Regions from separate parts of the Desulfosporosinus sp. genome, predicted to be linked through region 2. Evidence: riboswitches for the same ligand, from Rfam matches in the RefSeq annotation. Region 2 holds a riboswitch; each other region holds the start of a gene.
The links. Region 2 has a riboswitch for cobalamin ahead of cobT (nicotinate-nucleotide--dimethylbenzimidazole phosphoribosyltransferase). Riboswitches for the same ligand answer to the same signal wherever they lie in the genome.
Positions count from the first base shown of each region.

Region 1: it holds a riboswitch for cobalamin, as region 2 does, so the genes downstream of both, HGJ98_RS02190 (ABC transporter ATP-binding protein) here and cobT (nicotinate-nucleotide--dimethylbenzimidazole phosphoribosyltransferase) in region 2, are expected to answer to the same signal.
Region 3: it holds a riboswitch for cobalamin, as region 2 does, so the genes downstream of both, HGJ98_RS01800 (alpha-ribazole kinase) here and cobT (nicotinate-nucleotide--dimethylbenzimidazole phosphoribosyltransferase) in region 2, are expected to answer to the same signal.

Region 1 is NZ_JABZFS010000013.1:34,163-48,129, reverse strand. It holds gene HGJ98_RS02235 (ABC transporter ATP-binding protein) at 1-481, shown strand, start outside; gene HGJ98_RS02230 (ABC transporter permease subunit) at 485-1,339, shown strand; gene HGJ98_RS02225 (hypothetical protein) at 1,492-1,695, opposite strand; gene HGJ98_RS02220 (YIEGIA domain-containing protein) at 1,699-2,616, opposite strand; gene HGJ98_RS02215 (xanthine dehydrogenase family protein molybdopterin-binding subunit) at 2,984-5,311, shown strand; gene HGJ98_RS02210 (FAD binding domain-containing protein) at 5,308-6,150, shown strand; gene HGJ98_RS02205 ((2Fe-2S)-binding protein) at 6,143-6,619, shown strand; gene HGJ98_RS02200 (hypothetical protein) at 6,690-6,956, opposite strand; gene HGJ98_RS02195 (catalase) at 7,333-9,471, shown strand; cobalamin riboswitch at 9,553-9,728, shown strand; gene HGJ98_RS02190 (ABC transporter ATP-binding protein) at 9,829-11,358, shown strand; gene HGJ98_RS02185 (energy-coupling factor transporter transmembrane protein EcfT) at 11,339-12,076, shown strand; gene HGJ98_RS02180 (hypothetical protein) at 12,103-12,633, shown strand; gene HGJ98_RS02175 (DUF3795 domain-containing protein) at 13,014-13,541, shown strand; gene HGJ98_RS02170 (MerR family transcriptional regulator) at 13,759-13,967, shown strand, end outside.
Region 2 is NZ_JABZFS010000092.1:27,825-32,322, reverse strand. It holds partial or broken gene cobS (adenosylcobinamide-GDP ribazoletransferase) at 1-470, opposite strand, end outside; gene cobU (bifunctional adenosylcobinamide kinase/adenosylcobinamide-phosphate guanylyltransferase) at 470-1,114, opposite strand; gene cobT (nicotinate-nucleotide--dimethylbenzimidazole phosphoribosyltransferase) at 1,196-2,275, opposite strand; cobalamin riboswitch at 2,384-2,567, opposite strand; gene HGJ98_RS22250 (ParM/StbA family protein) at 2,788-3,897, shown strand; gene HGJ98_RS22245 (hypothetical protein) at 3,924-4,373, shown strand.
Region 3 is NZ_JABZFS010000010.1:19,391-33,357, reverse strand. It holds gene HGJ98_RS01825 (hydantoinase/oxoprolinase family protein) at 1-672, shown strand, start outside; gene HGJ98_RS01820 (methyltetrahydrofolate cobalamin methyltransferase) at 685-1,482, shown strand; gene HGJ98_RS01815 (sigma 54-interacting transcriptional regulator) at 1,962-3,782, shown strand; gene HGJ98_RS01810 (BCCT family transporter) at 4,234-5,799, shown strand; gene HGJ98_RS01805 (trimethylamine methyltransferase family protein) at 5,989-7,401, shown strand; cobalamin riboswitch at 7,512-7,685, shown strand; gene HGJ98_RS01800 (alpha-ribazole kinase) at 7,845-8,618, shown strand; gene HGJ98_RS01795 (ECF transporter S component) at 8,631-9,146, shown strand; gene HGJ98_RS01790 (ABC transporter ATP-binding protein) at 9,164-10,999, shown strand; gene HGJ98_RS01785 (energy-coupling factor transporter transmembrane protein EcfT) at 10,990-11,802, shown strand; gene cbiD (cobalt-precorrin-5B (C(1))-methyltransferase CbiD) at 12,017-13,144, shown strand; gene HGJ98_RS01775 (hypothetical protein) at 13,304-13,462, opposite strand; gene HGJ98_RS01770 (ABC transporter substrate-binding protein) at 13,852-13,967, shown strand, end outside.

The DNA of each region.
Region 1 (13,967 bases), on a different contig from region 2:
GTTAGCCTGTGCGCTGCTGCCCAACCCACGACTGATCTTTCTGGATGAGCCGACGTCTGCTCTGGATCCCATTGGTCGTAAAGATGTCAGAGACATTATTGTTTCTCTGAAAGATGAAGGAACAACTGTCTTTCTAAACAGTCATCTTTTAAGTGAAGTGGAAGCAGTTTGCGACAGTGTTACGTTTATTCACAAAGGAACCGTTGTTAGATCTGCCCGGATGGACGAGTTACTCATGAATAAAATTTCCCTAACAATCCGTGCTAAGGGCATAACTGAAGACTTGTTTACAAAACTGAATAAACACTACGAATTGCAAAAACTAGCAGATGGTAGTCTTACATGTTCCTTAAAAGATTATGAAGAAATTCCTTCCCTGGCAGCTAGCCTTATCTCAAATGGTGTGACCCTGTATGAGTTAACACCTCATCGAGAGACCCTTGAAACTGTGTTTATGCAAATTGTTGGGGAGGAGGGATAACTCATCGGTGCCATATTAATCACAACCCTTAATGAAGCCATTCGAAAAAAGACGTTTATCATAATGGGTATCGTCACCTTTTTGTACTTGATATTTTGGACAGTCATGCTCAATTATTTTCCCAACACATCAGTGACTCATGGAATGGGAGACCAATTCAGACCCTTTGCCATTCAAATGGTTACCAAAATGGGCTTTCAATTTTCTGCCATGTTAATTGCCCTGCTAACTATTATGCTCGGATCGGGTGCCATTGCGTCAGAACTCGATTCAGGCCTAATTCAAGGAGTTCTCACTCGTCCCATTCAACGCTATCAGTATATTCTTGGGAAACTTGGCGGATTGATTATTTTAGCCTGTACCTACGCAACCTTGCTTTTCTCATTGATTCTGGTCATCGGAGCCTTGTTTGGGCTTAGCACCATAACCAGTTTAACATTCTCTCAAATCATTACAGGATGGCTGTTATATCTTCTGCTCCCGGTGGCTGTCCTTTGCTTAACAGTTTTTGGATCTGTGTCCTTAAAAGCCGTGTCCAATGGTATCCTAATGATCTTTGTTTATATTTTAGGTAATGTCGGCGGCATGGTCGAGATGATTGGGCAGTACGTGAATAATAACTCGGTCATTGGTACTGGGATTTTTATTAGTCTGATTTCGCCTTTTCAAACGATCTACAGTACCATGGAACGGGTGATGGTCCCCAGCTCTGGGCTTGCGGCAAGCGCTATGTCTGGTGCTAGCTTATCCGGCAGCGGTAAACCTGCAAGTATATGGATGTTTATCTATATTGTCATCTACATGCTTGGATTTGTGATCTTAGCCATACGGAAATTTTCCAGGAAAGATATCACTTAAAATAGTTTCGACTAAAAAATTCAACAAGCCGGATAGAAGTGTTAGTTTTCTCTTTAAATCTATATAATATAACTCTTTGCTTTGTTTTAAAGGCAAAGAGTTATATTATAAAACGGAATAAGCGTAAGCGGTCGAAGGGTACCTCCGGTGAGTTAGGACTTTTTTATGATTAAGTAGTCTCCATTTACAAGTTGGAGAATATTCGCCAAAAAAGCTTCAGCAATTGCTTCAGATATTTCAAGTAGTTCTTCTTTGTCTTTTGCTAATAATGCCAAGGGATCTCCACCGAGATAGCGATTTTTATCAGTAGTGACATATGCGAGTATACCCTGGATTCCGCCTCCATTGTTTGTCATCAGCTACACTCCTTTATTTTTGCGCAATAATTCGGGATTCTTTTTTACCGTTTCTAATAAAGGTGTTAATAAAATCGTTTCTTTAAATAAGTTAAAATTTTTGATAACAGGAACTAAGGCAATAATTAGTTTTCCGCTATTAATCTCTTGAACGCTATATATCTTTCTCTGCCCTATTCTACGTGTTACTTCAAATATAATTGCCTGTCGTTGACCTTTATTCAGAAGAGGGATTTGGAAGTGTTTATGATTAGGATTAATAACTGCAGCAAGCCCGTCCTCTATAAACCACTTTTTAGCTTCTTCTCTACCCATTAAATGAGAGATAAACATACCATTAACATATAGACTGGAATCAGTAATTTCAATTTTGCCTTCTGTTACGGTAGCAATATCACTTATTTTTTGCCTTTTTGTAAATAATTTAAGAATGTAAAATACGATAAGTCCCGCAACGGAACCACATCCAACCTCAATCAACATAGAAACAGTCGTAAGGCTTTGCAAGAGCTGAATGGTAATACCAGTAACAAGGGCAACCAGAAATGCTATGTAGTTACGTGCTTCAAAGATTTTCGAGATCCCATCGATGTAAGCTTTACCACGTTTTGTATACTCTTCTCCTTCTAGATCTGAGAGACTTTCTCTTTCTATTTTTCGAACTTCTCGAAAATGTTGTATTGCTAAGGCTAAAAAGGTAACCGCTGTAAATTGCTTTGCCACAACTGCCGGTATGATAAACGCACCGATTGAAGCAGCAAGCCCACCTGTTACTGCATGAATTAAATAGCCATTTGGATAATTGGGGTATTGTCTGTAATCTAGTTTAATGGTCAAAATTCGACTCAAGGTTCCAATAATAGTTGCTGTAATAATAAGAGTAAGCACTTCAGGTGAGATTAGATCATTATTGTTTGGCATCTTAATTACTCCTAATCGTTCATTTCGATCATATATACGGATCCTGTACTTTGAGCACATAGCAGTATAATTTGCCAAATAAGTATTTTTATACAAAGAGTGTGAAGGACCTTCCAGCAAACTATGAGACACCCATTTTAGAATATGGGTGTCTCATAGTTTGCTCTGGTTACGAATGAATTACTACGGGGGCGCGATAATCTTACCAAAGACTATCCTACGGAGACTTATGTCACAGAAGTCTCGAAGGTCAGCTTTAGTCAAACGGAGTTAATTCCATAAATAAGAGAATAGATGAGATTAGTAGAGTTCATAATAAATAGAACGCACTAATATTTAGATACATTTTTCTAAAGGCGGTAATTTCATGAGCTGGAGTATTGGACATAGTGTTTATCGTAAAGACGGGCTTGAAAAGGTAACGGGTAGAGCTAAATATACTGGTGATCATTCGAGCAAGGATATGTTACATATAAAGATGGTAGTAAGCTCCTATGCACATGCCAAAATAAAGGCAATCAACACGACAAAGGCCCTGAAAGTATCAGGCGTTCGGGGGATTGTACTTGGTCAGCCCTTCCCCTTAACAGGAGAGGAAATCAAAGATCGACCTCCAATTGCCTATGACAAGGTACGGTATCATGGGGAACCTGTCGCCGTCGTCGTGGCAGATACTGCGTTTCAGGCCCAAAAGGCCGCTGAATTAATCGAAGTTACCTATGAACCGCTGCCCGTTGTGAATTCTCCTAAGAATGCCCTCCTTCCAGGTGCACCCTTAGTTCACGAAAATCTAGCCGTATACGAAAGAATAGAACATGTTTATCCGGAGGCCAATACCAACATTGCAGATCGTATCAAGATTCGCAAGGGATGCATGAATGAAGGATGGAAAGCTAGCCATGAAATGGTAGAGGCTAGTTTTTCCTTTTCTCAATCGGATCATATGGCTATGGAAACACGATGTGTTATTGCCGAAATACGCCCGGATGGTTGTGTTGTCTTTACTTCAGCTACTCAGTCTCCCTATATGATCAAGCACCTTATGAGCGATTACTTTAACCTTGAGGACGGGAAGATTATCGTCAAAACCCCCTTAGTCGGCGGAGCTTTCGGTGGAAAGGTAGCTGTTCAGTTGGAATTGATTGCCTATATGGCATCTCTAGCCGTTGGGGGCAGACCGGTAAAGCTAGTAAATACACGGGAAGAGGACATGATTACCTCTCCAGTACATATAGGCCTGGATGCCACTATCAAGCTAGGAGCTACAAAGGATGGGCAACTAACCGCGGCAGAAATCCTTTACATGTTTGACACGGGGGCCTATTCCGATAAGGGAGCAACCATAAGCCGAGCTGCGGCAGTCACTTCGACAGGACCTTATCATATTGATAACGTATGGTGTGACTCTCTATGTGTCTACACGAATCACCCCTATGTAACAGCCTACAGAGGATTTGGCCATTCTGAGCTTTCCTTTGCTTTTGAAAGAGCTATGGATATGTTAGCTAAGAAGCTTGATATGAATCCCCTGGAACTGAGGATGAAAAATGCAATTCTGCCAGGTCAGACGACGCCAACCCAAATTCGTCTTAATGAAAGTACCGTTGGAAATTTACCCAATTGTATTGAAACCCTAAAGCAACAAATGAACTGGAATGAGGGACAAGTCATTCCCATCAATGATCGGAAAGTTCGTGCTAAAGGAATAAGTTGTATTTGGAAGACATCAACTATTGATAGCGATGCTAGCTCTGGAGTAATTTTAGTTTTTGATAGGGATGGCAGTGTAAACATTGAGTCTGGGGTTGTTGAAATCGGAATGGGAACAAAAACCGTACTTGCTCAGATGCTGGCAGAGAAATTGAAAATGGATGTCAATAAAATATTTGTCAAAATGGAAATCGATACGCAATCCATACCCGAGCATTGGAAAACTGTGGCCAGCAGGGGTACCTTGATGGCTGGTAGAGCCTTATTGAAGGCCGCAGATGATGCCATTGTACAAATGAAGGATATTGCCTCCCGTGTGCTGATGTGTTCTCCCGATGAGCTTGAGGTAGGCAATGAAAGGGTTTATGTCAAAAACGAACCCGACATTTACATAAAGGTAAAAGATATTTGTTATGGCTATAAATACCCCCATGGCTATGCGATAGGCGGCCAGGTCATTGGCCGAGGGCAATATATGTTAAGACATTTGACACATATCGATCCAAAAACAGGTGTAGGACGTCCCGGACCCGAGTATACAGTAGCTGCTCAAGGGGCAGAAATAGAGTTTGATACGCGGGATTATACATACAAAATTCTTAAGGCCTACTCCGTTATCGATGCAGGGATAGTGCTCAATAGGAAATTAGCGAAAGGGCAAGTAATGGGTGCTATGGAAATGGGGTTAAATTTCGGAAGTAGTGAGACCTTTGTATTTAGTGAGCAGGGAGAAGTGCTTAATTCCCGCCTTCGTACCTATACTCCCTTCAGATATGGTGATCATCCGGAGTATGTGGTTAGCTTTATCGAAACACCCTATATCGAGAGTGCCTACGGAGCCCGCGGCCTTGGGGAACATGGCTTGATAGGTATGCCTGCAGCCTTAGCAAACGCTTTGTCAGTGGCTTCCGGAATGGAGTTGAATAGACTTCCCCTTACTCCTGAGGCAATTTGGAGACAAAAAATAGGAGTGAATGAATATTGATTTCCTATGATTTCGAATATTTCAAACCGTCCTCAATTGACAAAGCGATCTCACTGTTTCAATCCTTGGATCAACAGGGGAAGGAGCCCATCTATTTTTCCGGGGGTACAGAAATCATCACTCTTGGCAGAGTTAATAAAATTAAGACGGGTGCGGTCATTGATATTAAGGAGATCCCAGAATGTCTCGTCTTAAAAAGAGAAGCCAATAAACTAACGTTTGGAGCAGCCCAAACCTTAAATAGGATTCGAGAATCCCAATATTTTCGCTTTTTAAACAAAGCAATTGGTGAAATTGCTGACCATACGGCTAGAAATAAAATTACTCTTGGTGGAAACATGTGTGCTAATATTATTTACCGGGAAACGATCTTACCTCTTTTGTTAACAGACAGTCAAGTTATCATAGCTGGCCCTGGAGGGTTAAAACAATTGCCTCTAAATGAGGTATTCGATCAGACTCTAAGGCTGCAAAGAGGAGAACTGCTGATCCAGATCATGATTGAAGAGAAGGAGAGCGAATTGCCTTTTCTCTGCATCAAAAAACGGAGACAATGGGATGTAGGTTACCCCTTAATGACCATCGCAGCACTAAAAAAAGATCAACAAATCAGATTCGCGTTTAGTGGTTTATGCTCCTATCCCTTTCGTAACGAAAAAATGGATGAGAGCTTAAATAATCAAGCCTTGCCTAAAGAGGCGAGGATAGAAGAAGCAATGCGGCAAATCCCGGCACCTGTATTGAAAGATGTTCATGGCTCTGAGGATTATCGGAGGTTTGTATTCAAGAATACATTACTCGACGTGCTGGATACTATTGGGGGAACGGAAATTGAATAAATCAGAAATTACACTGAATGTGAATAGTGAGGAGCGTTCAGTTTATGTACGTCACTCAGACACCCTCTTATATGTTCTCCGTGAAGAACTGGGTTTGACAGGAGCTAAGCCCGGTTGTTTAAACGGTGATTGTGGTGCTTGCACTGTTGATGTGGATGGCCAAGCAATGAAGTCCTGCTTGATGCTTGCCATAGAGGCTGTAGGTAAGAAAGTTACTACGGTGGAAGGGCTGCAAAACATACCTCTCAAAACAGCGTTCATAAAGAAGTTTGCTTTCCAATGTGGTTATTGTACGCCCGGATTTCTTATGAATAGCAACTCGTTAATTAACAACTATCCACAAGCGGATGATATACAAATAAAAGATTGCCTGGAGTCAAATATATGCCGTTGTACGGGGTATAAAGAAATTGAAGAAGCTGTAAAATCAGTTCTGGCAGACGGCTCTACCGGTAATGGGAACTATTGAATAATGATCAATAAAAACTCAGAGATAGACGCCTAGGGGTACTTCCACTAGGCGTCTATCTCTGTATTCCTTAGCTTTGCAATTGATTAGCTTGTTCCAGCTGTTGAAGTGCTTGCTGTAGTTGTTGTAGAACCAGTTGAAATTGTTGTTTTTGATCTTTTAGAGAACTATTTTGAGCTTGCTGTGCCTGCTGGATAGCATGCTGTATATGCTGTTGTGCTTGTTGAACAGCTTGAGGATCGGCTATCTGTATTGCTTGTTGAATCGATTGTAAGGCTTTCTGAATTGTTCGCTCAGCCAGTTGAGCTGCTTGTTGAGCTTGTTGGTTCTGTTGCATTAATTTGGTTCCTCCTCCATAGAGATTAATCCTATCTTTACAGCATGCCATTCTAATTAAGCCGTTATGCGAAGACTAACAATTATCCTTTATCCAATGATGTTAATCCCTCTTCTACAAGTGGGATTGCCGTACTCTGCTTACATAAGATAGACTCCTACAACAGAAGTCTCGATGTTCAACTTAGTTGTAAGTTCAATAACAGATTGAAAACTTATAAGGTTATAAACTTGGATTTCATTAACGATTTTGCAAAGGTTATCTAAAGTATAAGGAAATATATCTAAGAAATACTAATAAAGACAAGCTTTGGTCTTACAGTATCAATCTATCTGAAGCTTAAGAATGCAATTAAGTATCCCAAAAGGAGGAAAAAATGGATCTATTGCAGCGGAATAAAACTGCTATTGGAGAACAGAGCAAAGAAGAACAGTTAAAAGTCTTCAAGGTAAGTCACGATGACAATAAACTAACAACGAATCAAGGGTTATATGTAGCTAGTACTGATGACTCCTTAAAAGCTGGTAGTCGAGGACCAACTCTTTTGGAAGATTTCCACTTCAGAGAAAAGTTAACTCATTTTGATCATGAACGTATTCCAGAGCGTGTTGTCCATGCCCGAGGGTTTGGTGCACATGGTTACTTTCAGGTCTATGAGTCTATGGGTGAGTTTACGAAAGCTAAGTTTCTCCAAGACCCATCCAAAAAAACACCCGTCTTTGTACGTTTTTCAACAGTGGTTGGTTCTAGAGGGTCGGCAGATACAGTACGGGATGTTCGCGGGTTTGCCACAAAATTCTATACTGAAGAAGGAAACTACGATCTGGTTGCCAATAATATTCCTGTTTTTTTTATTCAGGATGCCATTAAGTTTCCCGACGTTGTTCATGCTATTAAGCCTGAACCGCATAATGAGATACCTCAAGCTTCTGCAGCCCATGATACCTTTTGGGATTTTGTAGTGAGTACGCCGGAAACCGCTCATATGATCATGTGGCTGCTCTCGGATAGGGCTATTCCTAGAAGTTTCAGAATGATGGAGGGTTTTGGTGTCAATACCTTTAGATTTATCAATAATCAAGGTAAGGCACGTTTTGTTAAGTTTCATTGGAAACCTCTGCTGGGGGTACATTCTTTGGTTTGGGATGAGGCCCAAAAGTTAGCTGGAAAGGATCCGGATTTTCATCGGCGTGATCTTTGGGATGCAATCGACTCAGGCGAATTCCCTGAGTATGAATTGGGTGTACAGTTGCTTAATGAAGAGGAAGAATTTAATTTCCCATTTGATATTCTGGATCCAACGAAGATCTGGCCTGAGGAAATTACACCTGTAAAACTGATTGGAAAAATGACCTTAAATCGTAACGTGGATAATTTTTTTGCGGAGACAGAGCAAGTTGCTTTTCATCCGGGTCATGTAGTTCCGGGAATAGATTTTAGCAATGATCCCTTATTACAAGGACGTCTTTTCTCTTATCTGGATACTCAACTTCTTCGTTTAGGCGGTCCCAACTTCCACGAAATACCTATTAACCATACTATTGCGCCTATACATAATAATCAGCGAGATGGCTCTCATCGTATGACTATAGACCGGGGAGTGACAAGTTACTCGCCCAATTCTCTTAATAGGAATTACCCGAAGCCAGCCTCAGAGACTGAGGGAGGTTATGCCCATTACACGGAAAAAGTCGAAGGGAATAAAGTTCGAGAGCGCAGCGAAAGTTTTAAGGATAACTATAGTCAAGCAACTCTTTTTTGGAATAGTATGTCTGCTGCAGAAAAGGAGCATATCATTGAAGCTTTCCACTTCGAAGTTGGAAGTGTTATGGATAGGAATATCAAACAGAGAGTCGTAGATATGTTTAATAATGTGAACTCCCAATTAGCCAATGCGATTGCTTTAGGTGTAGGCGCACAGCCGCCTAATACTCCCAGCGGATCGGGAGTGACCGCATCTTCACCGGCAGTGAGCCAAGAGAATACCATTAGGAATGCTCGTACCCGTAAGGTTGCCATACTTGCGGAGAATGGATTTAATTATCCAGAGCTGACTCAAGTTATGCAGACACTGAAGGCCAACGGTATTCAGTGTGAAATCATAAGTAAAAATTTAGGAATACTTACAAGCTCGGATGGACTGCAATTAGAAGTTGGAAAGAACTATGTGACGACTGGCTCTATCAAGTATGATGCTGTATATATAGCCGGAGGGCAACAATCAGTGGATAGTTTAGTGATACAGGGTGATTCACTGCACTTTGTCAATGAAGCCTTTAAACACGCTAAAGCAATTGGAGCCGCTAATGAAGGTGTAAACCTGCTAAGGGCTTCTGCTATAAAGGAAGTGGCAATGGCTGGTGCAGCCACACAGGCACAGCTGGTGACAGAACTGGGCGTAGTTACTATTTGTAATGCAGAAGATATGAGTGTTTTTAGTAAAGAATTCATGAAGGCCATTTCCCAGCATCGTCATTGGTACCGTCAAAATAAGAAAGAAGTGGTTCCTGCTTGATTAGCACTTTCAATACAACTGGGTTAATTTTCATAAACTCCTGTTGACAAAATATCTAAATTATTCTATCATGAAGTCAATTAAATATATTATTTAATAGGTGCCCGCTAGGGATAATAGGGAACCAGGTTCTAATCCTGGACGGACCCACCACTGTAAGTAGATGTTTGAAAAATGTACATTTGCCACTGGGAAACTGGGAAGGCGTACATTCTAGTCTACAAGTCAGGAAACCTGCCTATGAAATATTGCAAAAGGACAAAGGTAAAGTTCTAGCTTATTAAAGCTAGAACTTTTTTGTTCTTTTACCGCTTTGAGACCACCAGGTTTTCTAAAATCATTGATTTAGGAGTTGCTATGGAGACAATTGCGAAGGTTAACATCGAAAAACTCGTCTTTCCGAATGAAGATAAACCCGCACTTAAAAACATTGATTTCGAAATAAATCGGGGAGATTTCATCGTCATTACAGGTGGTGTAGCCTCTGGTAAATCAGTTTTGCTGCATTCCATTACAGGCGCAATTCCTCACTACCATAAAGCAGAATTAACCGGAAAAGTCACAATCATGGGGCAAGATATTAAGGATATGCACCTCAATAGAATGTCCGACTATGTTGGATACATGATGCAAGAACCCCAAAATCAAATTATTGGTTTGGATGTCTACGAAGATGTTGCTTTCGGCCTTGGCAATCTGGAAATTCCCATAGAACAAATTGATCAGAGGGTTAAAAACACCTTGGAATTTGTGGGTCTATCAGGGTATGAAAACAGGGAGACTACTTCTCTTTCAGGGGGGCAAGCCCAACGAGTCGTTTTAGCGGGTGTTTTAGCCCTTAATGCTCCTATTTTAGTTCTTGACCAGCCCACCGCTGAACTTGATCCCCTGGGCCGTGATGAGCTTTATAAGCGGTTGGGTCAGTTGAATAAAACTCAAAACCTTACCATTATTTTGGTCATGGATCGAATTGAAGAAGTCCTCAACTATGCCAACAGGGTCTTTTATATTCAGGGAGGCGAAATCGTTAAACAGTATTCGCCGGAGGCATATTACAAGGAGCAAATCGAGAGTCGAAAAGAAAGGTTGAAATCCTTACATACGGTTCAGGGTAAGTCCAACGAACTGATTGCTAAAGTCACTGATGTCACCTATACGTACAAAGACCATTTGTCCGGTTGTGAAGATATTAATTTAGAAATAGTAAAGGGTGACTTTTTAGCAATCATAGGATTAAACGGTTCGGGAAAATCAACGTTAGCTAAGCTGCTTATCGGTCTCTTAAAGCCGTCTAAAGGTGAAATAAGAGTGTTTGACCAGACTCTGAATAAGGAAAAGCTGGCAGAGATCCGTTTCCGGGCGGGCTTTCTGTTTCAAAACCCTGATTATCAAATTTTCGCAAGTACCGTCGAAGAAGAAGTTGGATTTTCACTCAAGCTAAGGGGGGAACAAAATGAAGTAATAGAACAAAAGATTGATGAGTGCCTGAAATTTGTGGGGCTGCTGGACTATAAAAAGCTCCATCCTCATCGCTTAAGCCGCGGCCAGCGCCAGCTTTTAGCATTAGCCTCCATACTCGTCAGTGATCCGGAATTCATTATCGCCGACGAACCGACTTCAGGCCTTGACGAAACCCAAGGGTACATGATTATGGATAAACTCTTTCATTTATCGAAAAGTGGCAAAACCATTCTACTCATCACTCACGATCTGACCATGGCAAAAGAATACTCTAACAGGATAGTGGCCATGAATAATCACCGTCTTCAACTAGATATTTTGACAAGAGATCTCGAGGAATATCTCAAAACCCTTAAAGCAATTGGTTTGAATTTCCATAATATTATTTCTTTCCGGGAGGTTCAAAATGGGACTGTCGAAGCTTGATCCCAGGACTAAGCTGGCCTGGTATGTTTTAATGATTTATTTTTCACTGATTAGTGGGACCGCCCTTCAGTTAAGTATGGTTTTATTAGTAGAGGTTGTGACCTCGCTAATCTTAACAGGTTCCTTGAAGCGGTATAAAGCAATGATCGTGGTTTTATTCCTTTTGGGACTACAGATACTGACCGTACAGTTGGTCTTTTGTCGGGAGGGTGTTCTGATCTACCAATGGGGAATCCTCAAAATATACAGTGAAGCTATACCTCTAGCGATCACCGGGATCCTCAAGGCCAGCATTATTGTTTTTGCAAGTATGCAATTCTTTACCTCTTCTTCAGCACAAGAGTTTACCCTGATGCTCATGAAATTCAAAATTCCTTACCGTTTTGCCATGTTAGTGGGGTTAAGCGTCCGCTTCCTTCCAATCATGAAAGCTGAATATATATCCATAGTCGATAGCCAGCGTACCCGGGGCCTTAAGATGGAGAGTGCCATGGACAATCTCAAAGGTATTTTCCCGACGTTTCTGCCTTTTTTATATCGCTCTGTCCGGCGTGCTGCAGAAACTGCCCTAGCCATGGAGTTAAGAGGCTATGGACGAACCAAAACCCGTACTTTTACGTCTAATTTAGCCCTTAAGCCTTACGATATTGCCTTAATCTCTGGGATGTTAATGGTAATAAGCATCAGCCTGGTTAACAAGGTATTACCATTACTATAATTAGAATTAGAGGAGGATATTTAGAAATGAATGAAAAATTATTTAGAACTGATACAAAAGCATTGGTAGGCTCCGTCATCATAGGGATCGTAATGCTGATAATGATGCAGGTTACAGGACGTATCGACGCAATATTGGATCCCACCCTCTTACTCCTAAATGGCACATGTTGGGCATTTTTTACAGGTCTGATTGTCTTAATGTACAGGCAACCGGCGGGTATTATCGCCGGGGTAGTGGAGGCTGTTGTAGCCATGGCTACAGGCTACTCACCGCTGGGCTTTTTCTTCTTATTCGCAAATGTCCTCGGATCCATAGTCTACTCCTTAATTTCCAGTAAGTTTTCCATGGAGAAACTAAGCCATCATATATTATCAATGCTCGGAGCTGCCGTTACCGGTAACCTTTGCGTCATGGCTGGATTGATTTACGTCTTTCATCTTGACTGGAAGATCGCACTTTTATCGTCGAGCTTAACCGCCACTGTTGGAACGATTGTTGCGGGCATCCTGACAAAGAGTGTCTACGGTTCCTTGAAGAAATCAGCATTGATTTAATTCTGTGTGTGGTTGGCGTGATAATCTTGAATTATCTCTATCTCTATTACAAGAGGCTAAGGTTCAATAACCTTAGCCTTTAACTTACGCCTACATTTATAACTTATTCAGCATTTCTTATATTTTGCAAAATATAAGGATAATTTTTTGATCACATGAAAAATAGGGATAATTTTGACTAATGTTGACATTTAATAGTAGCTAAGCATGACGAAAACAGTGGTCACATGCCTTGCTATGATTGACTATGCACTATAGAATAAACTATGAATGGAACCTCCGAAGCAATTAGTTTGAAGAGGTGAAGCTTTAAGTTGTTTGTAACTTTCCACCTCTCTTTGTATCTAAGAAGTTAGAACGAATAAAAAGGAGGAACTGAAATGAGTAACAATCAACACGTTAAGGACCCTATTAAAATGACTTCAGCAGTCTGTGGTCTTTTTTGCCCATCTTGTTCAGTATATATTGCGACTAAAGAGGATCCAGAGCGGTTAAAAAGACTTGCGAAAATTCTTAATCAAACTATTGAAGAAACTCATTGCGAAGGCTGTCGTTCTGAACATAGGACAGTTTATTGTAAGAACTGTACTATGATCGAGTGTGCCAGACGAAAGGGAATTGAGTTTTGCGGTGAATGTGAAGAATTTCCCTGTGAAGAAATTAAAACCTTCCAATCTCTTATGCCCCATAGACTTGATTTATGGCAATCACAAAAGAGGATTAAAGATGTAGGGTACGAACAATGGTCTTGGGAAATGGGTGAGCATTATTCCTGTCCGGAATGTCGTACGCTAAACTCTGCTTATGATATGGTCTGCCGCAAATGTGGAAATACCCCTAGTTGTTCCTATGTGGAGATGAACAAGGAAGCAATTCTAAACCATATTACCAAAGCTAAGAAGTCTTAGGGCATTTTTTCAGTTGTAGATAGAAATGTAAATTATTATCGTTACAGCTTGATATGTAGGGGTGTAATAGGTTTTTAGGCAGTCAAAGTAACCATTAGAAAGGATTAGTCTGAGGTAGCACTGTCCATGGTGTTACCTCAGATTATGTTTCAGGACCTCTTGACTCTCCCGTTACAGGAGTTAGTAGAATGAATTTGAAAGGAAAGGAGATGCTTGGATGTTCCGTATAGGAGAATTTTCTAAAATGTGCAAAACGACAATCAAAACATTACGCTATTATGATGAAATCGGGCTCTTGAAACCTGAAGAAACCGATAAATTTACAAGCTATCGTTTTTACACGACCAACCAGCTAGTAAAATTTCATCATGTACAATCCCTGCGGCAAATGGGGCTGTCCATTAATGAAATCAAGCAGATACTGTC
Region 2 (4,498 bases):
GCATAGGGAAAACCGATAACTCCAATTTGAAAGACCCAGCGCGAGAGCATGGGCATCACAATAAGGAAGGCTAACGTTGAAGGGGTTAGACTAGCTAGTAATGTGAATTTCAGGAGTAGTAAGCCGACGAGAGCCATGGAGGCGTGGGCTCCAACACGGCTGTCCTTCATTATTTCCAGGATCCTCTCTGGGCTACGAGCGGATAATAATCCATCCATACTATCCATAAACCCATCCAGATGGATCCCTCCTGTAAGCATTAATTCTGCTCCCAACAGGAGGGCACCTAAAATTAAAGGGGGGTAATAAGGAATTAAGACTTTAGCCAAAAGCCAGAGGAGCAGGCCAATAACAAGGCCCACGAGGGGGTAAAAACGATAACTCCTGGTAAATTCCTCTGCCGTAACATCTTTAGGAATTGGCAAAGGAATTCGCGTGAAAAAGGTTAGAGCAATAAGAAATCCACGCATCATAGTTCACTCTCAAAGAGGGAATTGAGCAATTTCACGCCGGAAGGCTTTAGATCTATAGGGTATCCTGCCACGACCATATAGACAGAATCAGCTTGGCGTGCCAGAATCTGATTACTTCGTCCGGCTAAATCTCGATAGGCACGGGCTAGAAGATTTTCAGGGACGATACCTTGACCTACTTCATTAGTGACAAAAATGACCTTAGGCTTAATTTCTTGGGCAAGTTGGGAAATCTCGTTCACCTTAGCTAATATTTCAGGTTCTACATAGTTGTAGATATAAGAAGAAAGTTGACGGTCGGAGGATGCAGATGGATCCGCTGGGTTCGACTGTTCAGCATATCTTGCTTCTCCAGCTAAAAGAAGATTAGTAAGCCAGAGGGTGACACAATCCAGGAGGATAACTCCCTCCTCGTCTTTAAGATGAGTTAAAGTATCATGAATGTTCAAGGGTTCCTCGATGAGCCGCCAAGAAGAGGGACGCTGTTCTTGGTGTTTTTTTACACGTATAGCCATTTCCCCGTCCCAGATTTGTGCGGTAGCAATATAGATAACCGGACGTTTAGCGTGGGCGGCAAGACGTTCGGCAAAGGTACTTTTGCCACTACGGGCACCACCAGTAATAAGTGTGAATTGTGACATAACGTTCTTCGACTCTCCTTGTGTAGTGAGTGAAATCGTTTCAACTAAAGGTAAAGGATGGCGTTGAACGAGCTCACTAAGTTATTCGGATTTTTCACTGACACCAGCATCAGCGAAAGTGGCCATTTCCTCAAGAATGTGCAGAGCGGATTCAACAATGTAAAAGGTTATGGCTGCTCCGGTTCCTTCGCCAAGTCGCATATCCAAGTTAAGTATAGGATCAAGACCTAAACCTGCTAGGGCATTGCGATGACCAATTTCGACGGAGCCATGAGAGGGAATCATATAGGCCACGCTTTTTGGGGCAAGTTTCGCTGCGATGAGTGCGCCGGCAGTTGAGATAAACCCATCAATCACAAAGGGAACATGACTGGCAGCAGCTTGGAGGATTGAACCGGCGATTGCTGCGATTTCGAGGCCTCCTACCTTGGCTAGAACATCTAGGGCGTCCGTCTTATCCGGCTGATTAACTTCAATGGCTTTTTCAATGGCACGGCGTTTTCTGATGACTCCTGCGTCATCAATTCCCGTTCCGCGTCCTACCACATCTTCAATAGCAGAATCTGTCAAGATAGAGACAATTGCAGAACTAGGAGTAGTATTACCGATACCAAGTTCACCTGTGGCAAAGAGGTTATATCCTTCGCGGATCTTTTCTTCAGCGACCTCCGCACCAACCAGTAGAGCTTCTAACGCTTCACGACGGGTCATAGCAGGGCCTTTAGTCATGTTCTTAGTTCCGTTGGCCACACGTTTGTGATTAATGTTTCCTTCTATGGGGAAGGCAATACCAACATCCGTTAAAAAAACCTCGGCCTTTGCTTGACGAGAAAGGACATTGATAGCGGCGCCGCCATTCATGATATTATACGCCATCTGAGGAGTTACTTCCTGGGGAAAGGCACTTACCCCTTCTTCGACGACCCCATGATCTCCTGCCATTAATAGGACGGCTTTCTTTTCAATTTTTGGCTTTGAGGTTCGTTGGATCCCGCCGAGCTGCTTAGCAAGATGTTCTAATTGACCTAAGCTTCCTTGAGGTTTAGTGAGAGAATCTAAGCGTACTTGGATCTGGGACATGGCTTCTTCGTCAAGATCTAAGATGTTTGAAGTAAGGTTTTGTAATTGAGCATAGAGTTGTTCTTCTGTTAAGTTTTTCATAGTGGTTCCTCCTCTTATAATAGCTTAATTTTAAAAATAAAAATCCCGACCACAAAAAAATCTGTGGTCGGGACTTTACCGTCATCACCGAATGCTCTCCAAACAGAGGAAAGACTTAACATCTTAGGCAGGTCTCCTGGCTATCGATTCATTGCATAAATCGTCACCTTCCCAGCACTAAGCCAGTGGTCACGAAGCTCCTCGAATACAGTGGTGGGTCCGCGTCGGTTTAGCTGCTGCTACCGAACTTCCCTATTCTCCCCAAAGGGGCACCTAAAATGAAGATATTTATTTGCTTTAGAATAACACAAGTTTTTTCGAATCTCAAGGAGTATTTGTGAGAATGTTAAGAGAATAGTTATTGTAATCGTTACAAGACATTTTTACAAGCGTGTTTCCTTCGTATATAATGGTAGCTATTAGTAGTATTCTATCCAATTTCTTCGAAGTTTAAGGTTTGATACTGAATGAGGTATAAGTTAATTTATGAGCTATGAATAGGGGGAACATGTGTGTTTGAGGGCGATATACTCGTAGCTGGAGCAGATCCAGGGTTTGGTGCAATAAAACTTGATACGGGAGATAAGAAGGTATTATTTCCAGCGGTAATTTGTAAGGGGAATGAACGGATTTTTTCAACCCTTGGCAATACTCTAATTCATAAAGGATCTGACATAGAAACTCAGATTGCATCTCTAGACGTATTGGTCAAAAATAACTCTACCGGCGTAGAGAAGCATTATTTTATGGGCAGCTTAGCTGAGAGCTTAAATCCAAATGAAGCTCATTATTGCTGGGATGAGGATAAATCCTCAGATGAAGAGGCTACAGCTTTACTGGTGGTTGCCTTAGCTCTCGCTCAACAAACGCCTAAAACTAATGTGTATCTTGGCACGGGTGTTCCAGTTAAGTATTTTGCCAGTTTGAAGGACAAGTATGAAGCAGAGTTAAAGGGATCTTTTTCAGTATCCTTTCGTTCCGGTCCCATGGAAGGAATGACTCGCCAGCTTAATATCCTACGTTCTCGAGTTCTTCCGCAAAGTTATGGTGTCTTTATTAAAGAAACCCTCAATGAATATGGAATTCCAACAAGCCCTAAGTTGTTTGGTGGGTATGTGGTGGTCATAGACCCGGGCTTCCGAACGACAGATATTGCGACGTTTTATGATGGTGTTATGCTTGATCCACCTAACTCCTTTAGTATCGAAAAAGGGTTAAAATGGGCGTATATCGGCGTGGCCGAAAAGCTGAAAGAATTGACAAGTAATCACGCCAATCCAATTGAAACAGATGATAAAGAACTAGATAAGATTTTTAGAGTTAATGGCGGGCTATATCCATGGAATAATGGTACCATTAACCTTAATCCAATTATGCAAAGTATGCTTACCCAACTAGGGACAGACATCACTCGTGAAGTAAAAAAGGCCCTAAAACCAATGCTTGGTAAGTTGCATACAGTGCTTGTTGCCGGAAAAGTCGGAGAAATGGTTTATGAGCACATTCAGATGGAAAACAAGATATTGATCGATGATCCACAGTTCGGAAATGCTATAGGATTTCGAATCATGGCTTCAACTCTGGTCAATAACATTACCAATAAGCCGAACACTTCAGCATGATAAGCGCTCAGCCTTTATTTATTCCGTTGTATTTTGATGAAACCGAGGCGGATCTTTGGCTGGCATTACAACGGGTTGAGCCGGAGAAAAGGAGTGCTTTGATTAAAGAGACTTTAAGACAGGCACTATTGGAAACTAATCCGGAAGAAGGTCTAAGGCTACCTCAGGATAAAGTGTCGGAGGTTAGTCCAGAGATCCAGGATGCCTGTAATTATCTTCAAAGTGAAACACAAGTTGAAGAAGTCCTTGAAACCATTGATACAGAGACAGAAACCTTTTCCTTAGACGATTTATTTACTCAGACGGACGCCCGCCAAGTTGATGGGGAACCAGTTCTTGTTCCAGAGTCCGAAAAGGTCCAATCAATAGGGGGGTTTGAGTATATGATGAAGTATATTATTGGAACGGAAGACGATGAAAATGTTCTAAAGGTTCTAAACCAATCGTCAGCAGTTGGCAGACGAGGGGCGAAATAATAGAAATATGTGACAAGAAGTCGAAACTTCTAGGAACGTAAGATAAGAAGTTAAAGAAATACCTTTGATATAAGTGATAAAAGTGATGTATAATTATTATCTAACATTAGTACAAATACAATAAA
Region 3 (13,967 bases), on a different contig from region 2:
GATTATAACGTTGCAGCGGCTCAGGAAGGAGCCAGAATTCTAGCGCATCGATTGGGATTAGAACTGGACAAATTTGTAGAGAACGTCTTGAGTGAGATTCACGCCGCACTTTGCATGACGATTTTACAGAGCTTTGCCTACCGAGAGGGGTTAAGAATTAATCTTAGCGCAGAGACGAGCGTTGCATTTCTCTTAAGATCTCTATTAAATGGAACCCACAAGCGCGGATTCAAGTCGGAGATTACCCTGGATTATCCGATTGTTGCTTTAGGAGCTCCGGTTTCAGGCTATCTTCCAACAGTAGGGAGAAACTTGAATACCCCGGTTTTAATACCGATGCATGCCGAAGTAGCGAACGCGGTGGGGGCTGCCGCTGGTCAGGTCGCGGAACTTATTCGTATCTTGATTAAACCTGGAGTAGCCGGGGGGTATGTCGTCCATGCTCCTTGGAAACGGGAAGCTTTCTTGTATCTGGATGAGGCCGAAAGGGATGCGTTGGCCAAAGCAAAGGAAGCTGCTCTTGAGAGAGCACAACGGGCAGGAGTGGTTGATCCTAAGTTGCTAGTCGAGAAAGAAGAGGTAGTTAGCCATACATCTGGAGGGGATGATGTTGTCTTTCTGGAGACGCGTATTGAGGTCACGGCCATTGGTCATCCCAGTTGGGAGGAGTAAGGGAGGAGAAACATGTTAATCATTGGAGAACTTATAAATACCAGCAGAAAAGCCGTTAAACCAGCTGTTGAACAAAGGGACGTCGCTTTTATTCAGGAGCTGGCGAAAAAGCAAGTCGAGTCAGGGGCTCATTATGTTGATGTCAACTGCGGTACTATGGTACATGATGAGGTTGAGACGATGGAATGGCTCGTTCGTACGATTCAGGAAGTCGTTTCCGCACCGCTGTGTATTGATACGCCCAGGACAGAGGCTATGGAGGCCGGACTGGCAGCTGTGAAAAATGGTCAACCCATGGTTAATTCCATTACGGCTGAGAAAGAACGCTATGCCACAGTGTTGCCTTTAGTTCTAAAATACAAGGCTAAAGTTGTTGCTTTGTGTATGGATGATACCGGAGTTCCAACCTCTGCAGAGCAACGGATTGCAATTGTAAGAAAGTTAGTTGGAGATCTTACCGCAGCTGGAGTTCCAGAAGATGATATTTATTTAGATCCGCTTGTCACACCCATCAGTACCGGGGATAATTGTGGTAATGATGTACTTGATACTGTTCGTTTCATTCGCCAAGAATATCCTCGAGTTCACGCCGCTTGCGGTCTTAGTAACATTTCTTATGGGTTACCTAACCGAAAGATCTTGAATCAAGCTTTCATGATCCAGACAATGGTTGCAGGCATGGATGCCTATATTTTAGACCCTCTCGATAAATCCATGATGGGCTTTGTTTATGCCTCGCAAGCTTTATTGGGACAAGATTCTTTCTGTATGCAGTATTTGACTGAGCATCGTAAAGGGTTGTACGAATAGAATGATCTTATGGGGCTATTGTGGTCTAAATAGTTGTCGTGTTTATTTCGAAATATTGAAGGAATCAGCCCCAGGAAGCACCGGGGCTGATTTTTTTGTACTAGACAGAAAGTATAACTCTTGTTCATACTTTCTGAAGCATAAGCGCAACTAAGGCGGCCGCCTGCGCCTACGGCTTGGCGCCAGCCAAGTTTTCTTTATAGTTTGCCTTCTCGTCATCCATGGCTACATGAGGAAAATCCCAAAATAGGACGATAATATCTCAAAATAGGATAGCATAATTTCATTATGAGATTGACAGGAATACAGCCGTTTTGGATACTACGTGGGAATCTTCGTCCGAAAATGAGATGATTTTATTGTAGATGGACAAAGAGACCGCTCAAATACAGGTCTCAAGCAAACTATATAGATGGCATAGCTATTGCATTATAAGTTTCTGGACCTACTCATTTTGAGTAAAAGGAGGAAATGTTGTCATGGGTGAGGTTATTAAGGCTACTAGGGATAAACTATGTTCACCCTTCATGTCAGAATTGAAAACATACCAATCCTATGTCCAACAAATAGCAGAAGTTATTGCTGCGGTGATAGAATTTGCAGTAGTAATCATTGATAACAACTTAGAAGTCATTGCAGGGACCGGAAAATATCAGAGCGAAATTGGGTTTATTTATGGGAAAGAATCTATAACAGCTCAAATCATTAATAATGGCAGTAATTTTGTTTTAGATGATGAGCCTCTTAATCACAATATGTGCAAAGATTGTAAGCAAAAAATCATCTGCAAAATCAAAGCTGCAATACTTTCTCCCATAATATTGGACGGAAATGTTATTGGCACAATTTCAATTTTTGCTTTCGATGAAGTGGAAAAAAATGAGTTGCTTGCTAACCGTGACAAATTGCAAAACTTTTTAACGAAACTTGCAGCCTTAACAAGCAGCAAAATTGACGTGAATGAAATGAACAACCTCCTTTCCTTAATGGCAAACCAATTCAGTGCAGTCATTAACTCTATTGTCGAGGGACTAGTGACTATTGACCATGTCGGCGATATAACCCATATTAATAAGTCTGCCGAAAAGTTATTGAGTATTTCTGCCCAGCAAGCCTGCGGGCAACATATAAATGATATTTTTCCAGAGTTTTCTGTTCCTAAAGTTCTTAAATTTGGACAACAATACGTCGAACAAGAGATTAAGTATAAAAGCAAGGAAGAAACTTGCCTTTTTATTAGTACCATTACCCCCATCAAAAAGGATCTGGAAATTATCGGTCTGGTTATTTCGATTCGAAGTATCCGCGAGATGCGCAGAGAAGAGCGTAAATATTCTCTCGATGGGATATTAGGGACTAGTAAAACTATGATCATGCTAAAACAAAAAATGCAGCTCGTTGCTGGGACTGACTCGACAATCTTGATTACTGGCGAAAGCGGAACCGGTAAAGAGTTATTTGCCAGGGCCATTCACGAAGAAAGCCATCGCAAAAACGGTCCATTTATCGCCATAAACTGTGGGGCTATTCCAGAAACCCTCTTAGAGAGTGAACTTTTTGGGTATGAAGAGGGAGCATTTACTGGAGCTAGTCGAGGAGGTAAACCAGGGAAATTCGAACTGGCGAATGGTGGTACAATATTTCTCGATGAGATTGGCGACATGCCAATGCATCTTCAGGTGAAGTTGTTACGGGTACTCCAAGAAGTCAAAATTGAACGGATTGGAGGAGTAAAACCAGTATGGATCGATGTCCGGATTATCGCTGCAACAAATCGTAATCTTGAAGAAATGATCGAAGAAAAATTGTTTAGAAGTGATCTCTTTTATAGGTTAAGTGTCATTCCTTTTTATGTTCCCCCGTTGCGCGAAAGGAAAGAAGATTTAGTGCTTCTTCTCCATCATTTTTTAGATAAGTATAATCTAATATTAGGGAAACAAATAACTGGGTTTACACAAGAGGTACAAAGAAAAATGCTTGCCTACCCTTGGCTGGGGAATGTCAGAGAACTGGAAAATGCCGTTGAGTACGCAGTAAATATTGCCACCAAAAATGTTATCGACAGTACTTTTTTGTCTTCCCGAGTAAACGATCATTTCGAGGATAATGCCAGTTTATCAACGGGAGATGATCAATTAACACTAGCTGAAATAGAAAAAAACGCGATAAAATCTGCGTTGAAAAAGTTCGGTAATACTCGTCAAGCTAAAGAAAAAGCCGCCGATAGTCTAGGTATGAGTAGATCTACTTTTTACAGAAAGATAAAAGACTTGGGGCTTGATACTAAAATTCCCAAATAGAAAAAGCTAATCCTAAATTGAGAAACCCTATAAGACTTGAACTGTAAAGGTTTTAGAGAAGGCATTACTTTTTGCGTTCTTATAATGAGACAACTTTTTGGATAGAAAAGCTTTTTGGACATGATTAATTTAGTCTGTCTAAAAAGCTTTTCTAATTTATCGGATATATTTTAAGAATTATTCACTTTGGTATTTTTCGAAACTTTGAGCCCTTTAGCCGAAAACTACTGATTTTTACAGGATTCTTTAAGCATAAAAGGATTCACATAAAAGAATTAGCCCTAAAAAATAATGAGATTAAACCATAATTTGCAAGTTTGGCATACTTATTGCAATATACTTAAAATTCAGAAAATATAATTTTTTAAATCACAATTCGATGAATTGTAGTGTTAGAATGAAAGGAGGTTAAGCATCTTTTTAACTACAAAATTAAAAAGGAGGTTATTTAGTGGATTTTCTAAAAAAATTAGACAAGAAAGTATTTTATCCTTCTGCTTTAATCTGTTTAGTTTTTATCGTTTGGATGGCTTCAATGCCGGAAGCTGCGGGAAAAGCTATTAACGGAGCTTTGAACTTTATTAATACTACTTTCGGATGGTTATACCTCTTGCTTGTAAGCATTTTTGTTCTTGTCTGTTTTATCCTTGCTTTCGGTAAGTATGGAAAAATCAAATTGGGCAAAGACGATGATGAACCTGAATATTCTACTTTTAGCTGGTTTGCTATGCTGTTCAGTGCCGCAATGGGGATTGGTTTGATTTTCTGGAGCATTGCTGAACCCATGTCGTATTTGGCTGCTCCTCCGGTAGGAGAACCGAATACAGTTGCGACTGCTCAATGGTCTTTAAGACAAACCATTTTTCACTGGGGACTGCATCCCTGGTCGGTATATGCGATAACCGGTATGGCCCTTGCTTATGCTGGATTTAGAAAAGGTCTGCCGGCTAGAATCAGTTCAATTTTTGAACCGGTTTTAGGAAGAAATAATTTGGATGGCGGATGGGCTAAAGCAATTGACGTCTTCGCGGTCATAGCTTCTATCGCCGGTGTGGCAACTTCTTTAGGTTTTGGCGCTATGCAGATTAACGGGGGATTAAATTATCTGGCCGGTATATCTGTAAATAATACTATAACAGTTGTGATCATTGGGATTGTTACATGCTTGTTTATAATTTCAGCAGTAACAGGGATTAAAAGAGGAATTTTATGGCTAAGCAATATTAACATGTCCCTCATGGGAATTATGATGGTATTCTTGTTAGTTGCCGGTCCTACCTTGTATATTTTAAATTCCATTGTATCAGCAACCGGTGATTATCTGCAAAATATTGCTTGGTTAAGCTTTTATGCCGATCCTAATGGAGTATATGCAAAGCAAGCCGGCTACGATTGGGTAGGAGGCTGGACTGTATTCTATTGGGCCTGGTGGATATCTTGGGGCCCATTTGTCGGTGGATTTATTGCCAGAATTTCGAAAGGGCGTACTGTAAGAGAATTCGTTCTTGGTGTGTTAATTGCCCCGGTAATGTTAAGTATTCTGTGGCTTGGAATTTTTGGTTCAACGGCTATTCATATTGACCTCTTTGGAGCGGGGGGAATTGGTGAGGCTGTCAGCAAAGATATGACCAGCGCTTTGTTTATTACATTAAGTAATATCTCCGGCGGCCATGTATTCGCCATAGTGGCAACAGCCTTAATTGCTACTTTCTTTATTACATCGGCTGACTCTGCTACCTTCTGTATTGGAATGTACTCTTCCGGTGGCGATCTTGAACCGGATGCCGGATTAAGAGTATTCTGGGGAATGATTGTAGGAGCTGTGACAGCAGCATTGGTAGCATCCGGCGGGATTGCCGCGTTGAAGGCATCGTCAATTTTGTCGGCCTTTCCATTTATGCTGATAATTTGTGGGATTATTTATTGTATGTTTAAGTCTTTTAACGAAGAATTTGCACCCCAAAAAAACTTAACAAAGGATGCTCCTATAGCAAATAGGGAAGCAGCAAGAGGATAATAGAATAAATACCTTCATTGGAGGGAACTGAATCTTTGGGAAGCAAAGGCCTGCATCGAAAAAAGTGTGAGGTCTTTGTTTCTCAATTAAATTTTATCATTGGTTATCCCAGTCATGGATTAACTGCCCTTCATTATGGGTTATACGAATAGACGTCAGCCATCGCATTGCTTAGGGGAGGGAAAGATTTTGACAAAACCAACTCTTTTGACACTAGTACCTGAAGAAATTAACAAAATAAAAGCAGCTAGTCTGGAAATATTGGAACGTACCGGAGTTAATATTGATCATGCCTATGCTAGAGAAGTTTTACAAGCTGCCGGAGCTAAAGTAGATGGAGAACGAGTCTACTTCCCACCTAAACTGGTCATAGAAGCTATAGCTAAAGCCCCCCGACAGTTCAGCATTTATGCCAGAAATCCTAAGAATAGCATTATAGTTGGTGCTGGAGATCCTGTTTTTGCTCCGGGATACGGAGCACCCTATGTTACTTTAGCTTCAGGATTGAAACGCAAGGCAACCTTTGCTGATTTTATTAAACTTGCTAAGCTTTCCGGCTCAAGTTCTAATATGGGTATCTCTGGTGGTGTGCTTGTAGAGCCCAGTGATATTCCTGAGCAAGACAGGCATAACGTTATGTTGTATGCTTGCATGGTTAACTCGGATAAACCATTTATGGGCAGCGCGACTGGAGAGAAACATGCTAAAGATTCATTGAGGATGGCTGCAACGCTTTTTGAAAGTGATAACGGCATTCCGAAACAACCCGTTATGATAAGCCTGATTAACACAATCACTCCTCTGATGTTGGATGAACGAATGGTCGGGGCCCTGATAGCTTATGCAGAAGCGGGACAACCGGTAATTATTGCGTCCTTAGGCATGGCCGGAGCAACCTCACCGACTACTCTGGCGGGTACGCTGGCCTTGCAAAATGCTGAAGTACTCGCAGGAATTACCCTTGCTCAAACTATTCGTGAGGGAACTCCGGTGATTTATGGCTCAGCATCGTCAATTACAGAGATGCGAAACGGGTCTTTAAGTATCGGGGCGCCTGAGGGAGCCTGGATCATTGCTTCGGCAGTACAAATTGCCCACTCCTACGGTTTGCCCTGCAGAGCAGGAGGATGTGTGACCGACAGTAAAACATTAGATCTTCAAGCTTCCTATGAAAGTATGATGAACCTTCAGGTTGCAGGAATGGCCGGAGTGGACTTTGTTCTCCATGCAGCAGGTATCTTGGAATCTTATATGTCCGTCTCTCTGGAAAAATTTATTGTGGATGATGAAATTTGCAGTATAGTACGTCGTTTTCTGAGAGGAACTAAGATCGAGACTGAAGATTTAGCGGTACAACTGATTGATGAAGTGGGTCCGGGGGGCCAATATCTAACAGCAGACCATACGTATCAAAATTTCCGTACAGAGTTTTGGCCGCCGACCCTCTCGAATCGAGAGACTTATGATCAATGGAGATTAAACGGATCTTTGCCAATGATTAACCAAGCTGAAAAACGTGTCAATGAAATTATCGACAATTACGAGATCCCATATTTGGATAAGTCAATTGAGCTGAAACTAAAAGAAATGGCTGGAATTTAGGATTAGACAGCATCAAGATTACTGGTACAGACAATTTAGCTCCTATAAGACTGAGTGTCAAAAATAAAATCTTGTAATCTAATGCTTCTTGTATTAAACTACAATTAATTAAATATTGATTTGTTACTGGTGCCCTTTAGAGGGAGAATAGGGAACTGGGTGAGAATCCCAGACGGACCCACCACTGTAAAGAGGAGGCTTATGCACTGCCACTGGGAAACCGGGAAGGCGCATAAAGTTGATGAATCTAAGTCAGGAGACCTGCCTGTAACGTAAGTATGTCATGAATAAAGGTAAAGTTCATGGTCAATCCTCATTTTCAATCGCTAAATTGAACGTGTGGATTAGACTGTGAACTTTTTTGTGTATTTTTCGCAAAGTCCCTTAAGTTGAGCTGACAAGTTTATGAATATCCTATCAGGAAAGGAAAGGAGGTGAAATGATTGGGATATCTTGGTCGGGATGTTGAGGTTGTTTCGATAAATCCTGAACAATATCTGGTGGGTTCCTGTGATTCTTGTGGTGCCATTGGTATGAAGGATTTAGATGCTTATAAGATATCAGGGATTATTACTGGAAGGTTAACCACACGCGTGACTTTGATGGAAGTCCTTTCAACTGGAGCTGCAGTAAAGATGATGACAGTAGCAATTTCCAATGAGCCTCATCCGACAGCTGATAGGATTTTAGAGGGGGTAAAAGAAGAGTTAGACTCCGCGGGTTTGTCGGAGTTACCTATGGCCATCAGCACAGAAAAAAACATGATCACACAGCAGACAGGGCTTGGAATCAGTGTGGTTGGAGTAGTCGAGAAGAATCAGTTGCGCATAGGTACTGCTCAACCAGGTGATGACATCTTTTGTTTAGGACTTCCGAAGGTAGGTCCGGAAATCACGAATCCTGATGATCCTGAAATAGTACAAATTAACCATATCCAAAGCCTCTTGGGAATTTCAGGAGTCTTTGATATTATCCCTGTTGGCTCAAGAGGAATTCGTAGAGAAGCAGAACTACTTGCTGCCGGTGTAAACACCCGCTTACACATTGAACCTACTTGTTCTCTCGACTTGGATAAATCAGCTGGACCTTCTAGCTGTCTGATATTCTCTGTTAGGTCTTCGTTCCAGTCAGAGATTTCAGAGGGCGTCTTGAATCAGGTATTAACTAAATCTCCTCGATTGCCTTTAACTAAAGTCGGTAACTTATTCAAAATTTAAGGAGGAATCGTCATGAATACTATGGAAACAAAGACCCAGGACGTAAAACTCTCTGCTTGGAATGTCAAAAGACTATCGATTATGGCCATTTTTATTGCTTTAAGTGCTGTGGGAGCCCTCATTAAGATACCAAGTCCTGTAGGAACCATTGGTATGGATTCAGCGCCTGGATTTTTCAGTGCATTGGCCTTCGGCGGACTTACAGGTGCGGTCGTCATTGCCTTTGGACACTTGCTGACGGCTGCAGTTATCGGATTTCCTATGACGATTCCGATCCATTTGTATATTGCTCTACAAATGGCTTTATGGGCTATTGCTTATCGTTGGGTAAATGAGAAGCTCGGTTTGATCCCTGCAGTCATCGTTGGAATTATCCTTAATGGGGTCGCATCATCCTATGCCATGTTGCCAATGATGGGGATGGGTGGGGTTCTGGGATTAATGCCTTTTCTCGTCGTAGGAGCAGCTCTGAACGTTATCATTTCAGCAATAGCCTATAAAGCAATTAAGGGAAGTCGGCTTATTTAGTCAATGAGGTGAAAACCGTGAACGTGGAGATCCAAACAATGATCGAAATCGAGGAACTAACGTATTGTTATCCAAATTCAATAGATCCAAGTTTAAAAAACATAAGCTTAACCGTAGAAAAAGGAAAATTCATACTTATTATGGGATCAACGGGAGCGGGGAAGACGACCTTTAGCTTATGCCTTAATGGTCTCATTCCCCAACTTCTGGAGGGGAATCTAACTGGACAGGTAAGCGTAGCTGGTAAGAATGTAGGGAAAACCAAGGTACAGGTCCTGTCTAAGGTTCTTGGGCTGGTACAACAAGATCCAGAGACTCAAATTATCGGCCGAACGGTTGAGGAAGACACGGCATTTGGCCCTCGAAATTTCTTAATACCATTCGAGGAGATTAAACAGATAGTCAATCAAACCTTAGAAAAAGTCCGTCTTAAGGGATATAATCATCGTTTAACCGAAGAACTCTCAGGTGGTGAAAAACAACGCTTGGCGATAGCAGGAGTCCTCGTAATGGAACCTGAAATCTTGGTGTTGGACGAACCAACGTCAGAGCTTGATCCGATCGGACGATCAGAAATTTACGCAACACTGGATGATTTACGGTGGAAAAAGGACCTGACTATTCTATTAGTCGAACACTCCATTGAAGAACTGGTTCATAAGGTAGATGAGGTCGTGGTACTTAATCAAGGAGAAGTGGTCTGGAGAGGAGTTCCGACAGAACTCTTTCGCAATATTCCTCTCTTGCTTCAGTGGGGAATAAAGCCTTTGCCCGTCAGTCAGATCGGATGGGATTTTTATGAAAAGGGGTGGATCTCCTTTGCTGAAATCCCGTTAGATATGCCCTCTGGAGAAGACATGATACGAACCTTGTTACCCAAATACCGACATAGGCATACGAATACGAATATGAATACATGTGCAGATACACACTCACAGGGACTAGCACTAGGACTAGCACAGGGCCACACACCAGGACAGAGAAAAGATCTCATTTCACCGCAGAAACTTCACCTACCTAAGAAAGAAATAGTAGTTCAAGTTAGTGATCTTATATACCAATACAACTCAGACCAGCCTGTGTTGAGAGGGGTTAATCTGACGATTGAAGCGGGTGAGTTCGTGGCTTTAATCGGACAAAACGGGGCTGGAAAAACAACTTTAGCTAAACATTTTAATGGACTTTTAAAGCCTACCGGTGGAGAAGTTATCGTTGGGGGCCGGAACATCCTACAGTGTGATACGTCCGATTTGTCAAAAACCATTGGCTATGTTTTTCAAAACCCGGATCATCAAATATTCTCCGTTACAGTCGAGAAAGAGCTGGAGTTTGGGCTGAAAAATGCAGGATTTAGAGGGGAAGAGATCAAAGAACGAGTTGATGAGGTCCTTCAGTATACTGGATTAGATAGGTACCGCAGTGTTCATCCCTATAGTTTGGGCAAGGGAGAACGGCAAATGATTGCAGTGGCTTCAATTCTGGTCTTAAAGCCTAAAGTGCTGATCATTGACGAACCAACCACTGGCTCAGACTGGGCAGGAGTTCAGACCATGATGGCTTTAATTCGTAAACTTCACGCTGCAGGGACAACAATTATCATGATTAGCCATGATATGGACTTAGTAGCCCAATATGCCAAGAGGGTAATTGTTATAAAAGAAGGGGATATTTTGTTAGAGGGTACTCCTCAAGACGTTTTTTCGAAGGAACAAATCCTCCTCGACTCTGCCATTATCCCACCCCAATTATGTAGGCTCTCCTTCCGTTTGAAGGATATTTTAGGTGATGTTACTTTCATCGAATCAAGTGAGTTTACGGCGATGTTCGAAAGGGAGAAGAGAGGATGCTTATAGAGTATTTACCGGGTGATAGCTTACTCCATCGTCTGGATGTTCGGACTAAAGTGCTCGGTTTCTTAGTATTTATAATTCTGTCCTTCCTGTTTCAAGATCCTAAGTTTCAACTCTTACTTGTCCTCTCTACAGGACTTTTAGCCTTTTGGATAAAGATCCCTTTGCGAAAGATTTGGGGAATGTTGCTCCCCTTGATTCCTATCATCTTATCGATTATTCTGATCACAGGATTTTCATTTGCACCAGAGCGCTTTGATCGTGTTTCGAGCCAAGCGATCCTCTTTTATGCCCTGCCAGGAGACAGACTGGGGGCTACTTTAGGAGGATTTTTGATGGGTACAACGTTTATCTTTCGTCTTTTTAGTATGATGCTTGCTTCAACTGTATTGACTTTGACCACATCAATCGATGATTTCACTCAATTCTTTCATAAGATGAAGGTTCCTGTTGAGGTATCCATGATGCTGACAACAGCGATACGGTTTATTCCCACCCTGGATAAAAAACGGCGTCAAATTCTAGAGGCTCAAAAAGCACGTGGAACGAAATTCAACGAGAAGGGGATCATCGGTTCCATCCGCTCCTATCTGCCGATTATGGTTCCTTTGTTTATAAATTCAATAATGATGGCTAACTCATTATCGATGGCAATGCTGAATCGGGGGTATGGTTTAACGCGTACTTGGACTTCAATGCGCGAAATATCCTTTGCTCCAAGGGATTATTGGGCGATGACGTTTGTTTTGCTGTTATTAATTTTAGGTGCTTATCTTCGATTTGGACTTGATCTAGGGATATTATAGGTCATAGCGACACGGTGTTTATGTTATTTGTTTATGTTAGTTAGTTGAACTAAGGCCTTACATGACATATACTTTCTTTTAAGTACTTTGTAGTGAATGAATAATGTTTTTTCATAATCTTAAGCGGATTAGCGAGTATCACTCCCCCTTGAAATGGGAGTCACACGAGTGGACAAATGATTTCCGGAATTAATATGAATGTGGGAGAGAAACGATGGCACGAGATAAGGATCGACATACTTGGCGTGAAGGTTATACCACAGGTAGTTGTGCAGCAGGTGCAGCAAAGGCAGCTTGTTTACTTCTTAAAGGAGACAGTATAGCTGAGAGAGTAGAGATACCACTGCCAAATTCCGCGCGCTTGACGATACCCATTCACGGGGCAGAAACTAACCACCCTATGGCTAGGGCAATTATTCTCAAAGACGGCGGAGACGATGCAGATATCACCCATGGACTTGAGATCCATGCCATAGCACGTCTCCTTTCTCCTCAGGGAGAGGTTCATATTCGAGGAGGCCAGGGAGTTGGGACCGTCACTAAAAAAGGATTGGCTCTCTCGGTTGGGGAAAGCGCCATTAACCCGGTGCCTCGGAGGATGATTCGTGAAGCTGTTCGGGAGGTATTCCCTGAGGAAGAACTCGAAATTATTATCGAAGTTCCTAAAGGGGAAGCTACTGCCTTGCGCACGCTTAATCCGAGATTAGGGGTCATAGGCGGAATTTCAATCCTTGGGACCAGTGGGATTGTCCGACCGATGTCCGAGGAAGCGTTTAAAACGTCCATCCTGCCGGAGTTGGATCAGGCAGTCGCCTATGGGCATAAAACCATTGTGCTCACCCCGGGGCACTACGGATATAGGGTTGCTACTGAACGCTTTAAGGTTCCCACCGAAGCAATCATACAGATGAGTAATTTCGTCGGCTATATGTTAGAAGAAGCAGCCTACCGTGGAATCGAAAAAGTAATTCTTTTAGGGCATGTTGGCAAGCTCATTAAGGTTTCGGGCGGTATTTTCCATACCCACAATCGTGTCGCAGACGCTCGAATGGAAGTTTTGCTGGCACATGCTGCATTAGCAGGGCTTAATCTCGAAACTCTGAAACATCTGTCAGAGTTTCCAACGACCGAAGGGGCTACCACAGAACTTTTACACCTTGGAGAGCAAAAGCTGCTTCACCATCTTGCACACTTAGCGAGTGAAAGAGCCCAAGCGTTCACTTTTGGACGTTTAAGCGTTGGAACGATCATGACCTTATTAAATGGTCAACCGGTTGGCTGGGATCAGGGAGCTTTTAAGATGGTGGAGGAACAAGGGTGGGCGTGGTCTATTGAGCCTTAAACGTAGGCAATTTACACGCTTTGCTTGATACAAAGAGACAGGCTCATTGATTTTCTGAAATAACTAGCCTGTCTTCCTTGTTTCTTCTTAGCGGAAAAGTAGCGCTTATAAAAACAAAAAACAGAGAAAAAACAGAGGGAAAAAAACAGAGGGACAGGTTTATTGTTTCAAAACAATAAACCTGTCCCTCTGTTTTTGTGTCAGAAGTAGAAGATAATCCCAGCCCTCTTTGGCAGAGAACTGGGATGTTAATTTGTATTGTTCAGAAATAGCTCGGGCGACATTCGTACTTTCAATGGTATCCTGCTCTCGTGTCAAAGCATCCTGGAGATTGAGTTAATAATATGTGGAATCCCCTTGGAATGAAGATAAACCGCTTATTAACATATGCGTTCGACCAGTTAAACTAGGATCTAATTCTAAATATTAAAAATAATAAATTTATTCAGAATACTTGAAGGAATATTGAAAGAGAAAGCGAATATAATCATTAGAAAATTGTTCAGACCAATATTGGACCAAGGGAATTCCTATATGTAAACCTCTGTTTTCAAAGGGCTTATATTGAAATAAATGTTCAAGAAGAGGGGGTTAAAATGATGTAGATTTATGGGAGTTATGGGTACTAATTCTTAAAACCTTTCAGCTCAAGGGTATACCCTTATTCGCCGGGTCATCAATAAATATTTTTAGGGAGGTATTTTGAAATGTTCTTCAAAACTAAGAAAAACATTACACGGATTTTTGTTACTGGTCTTGTGTTATCTCTAGTTCTGTCTGGATGTGGAACAAAAAGCGCTTCTACCGATAGCCAAAAAACTGA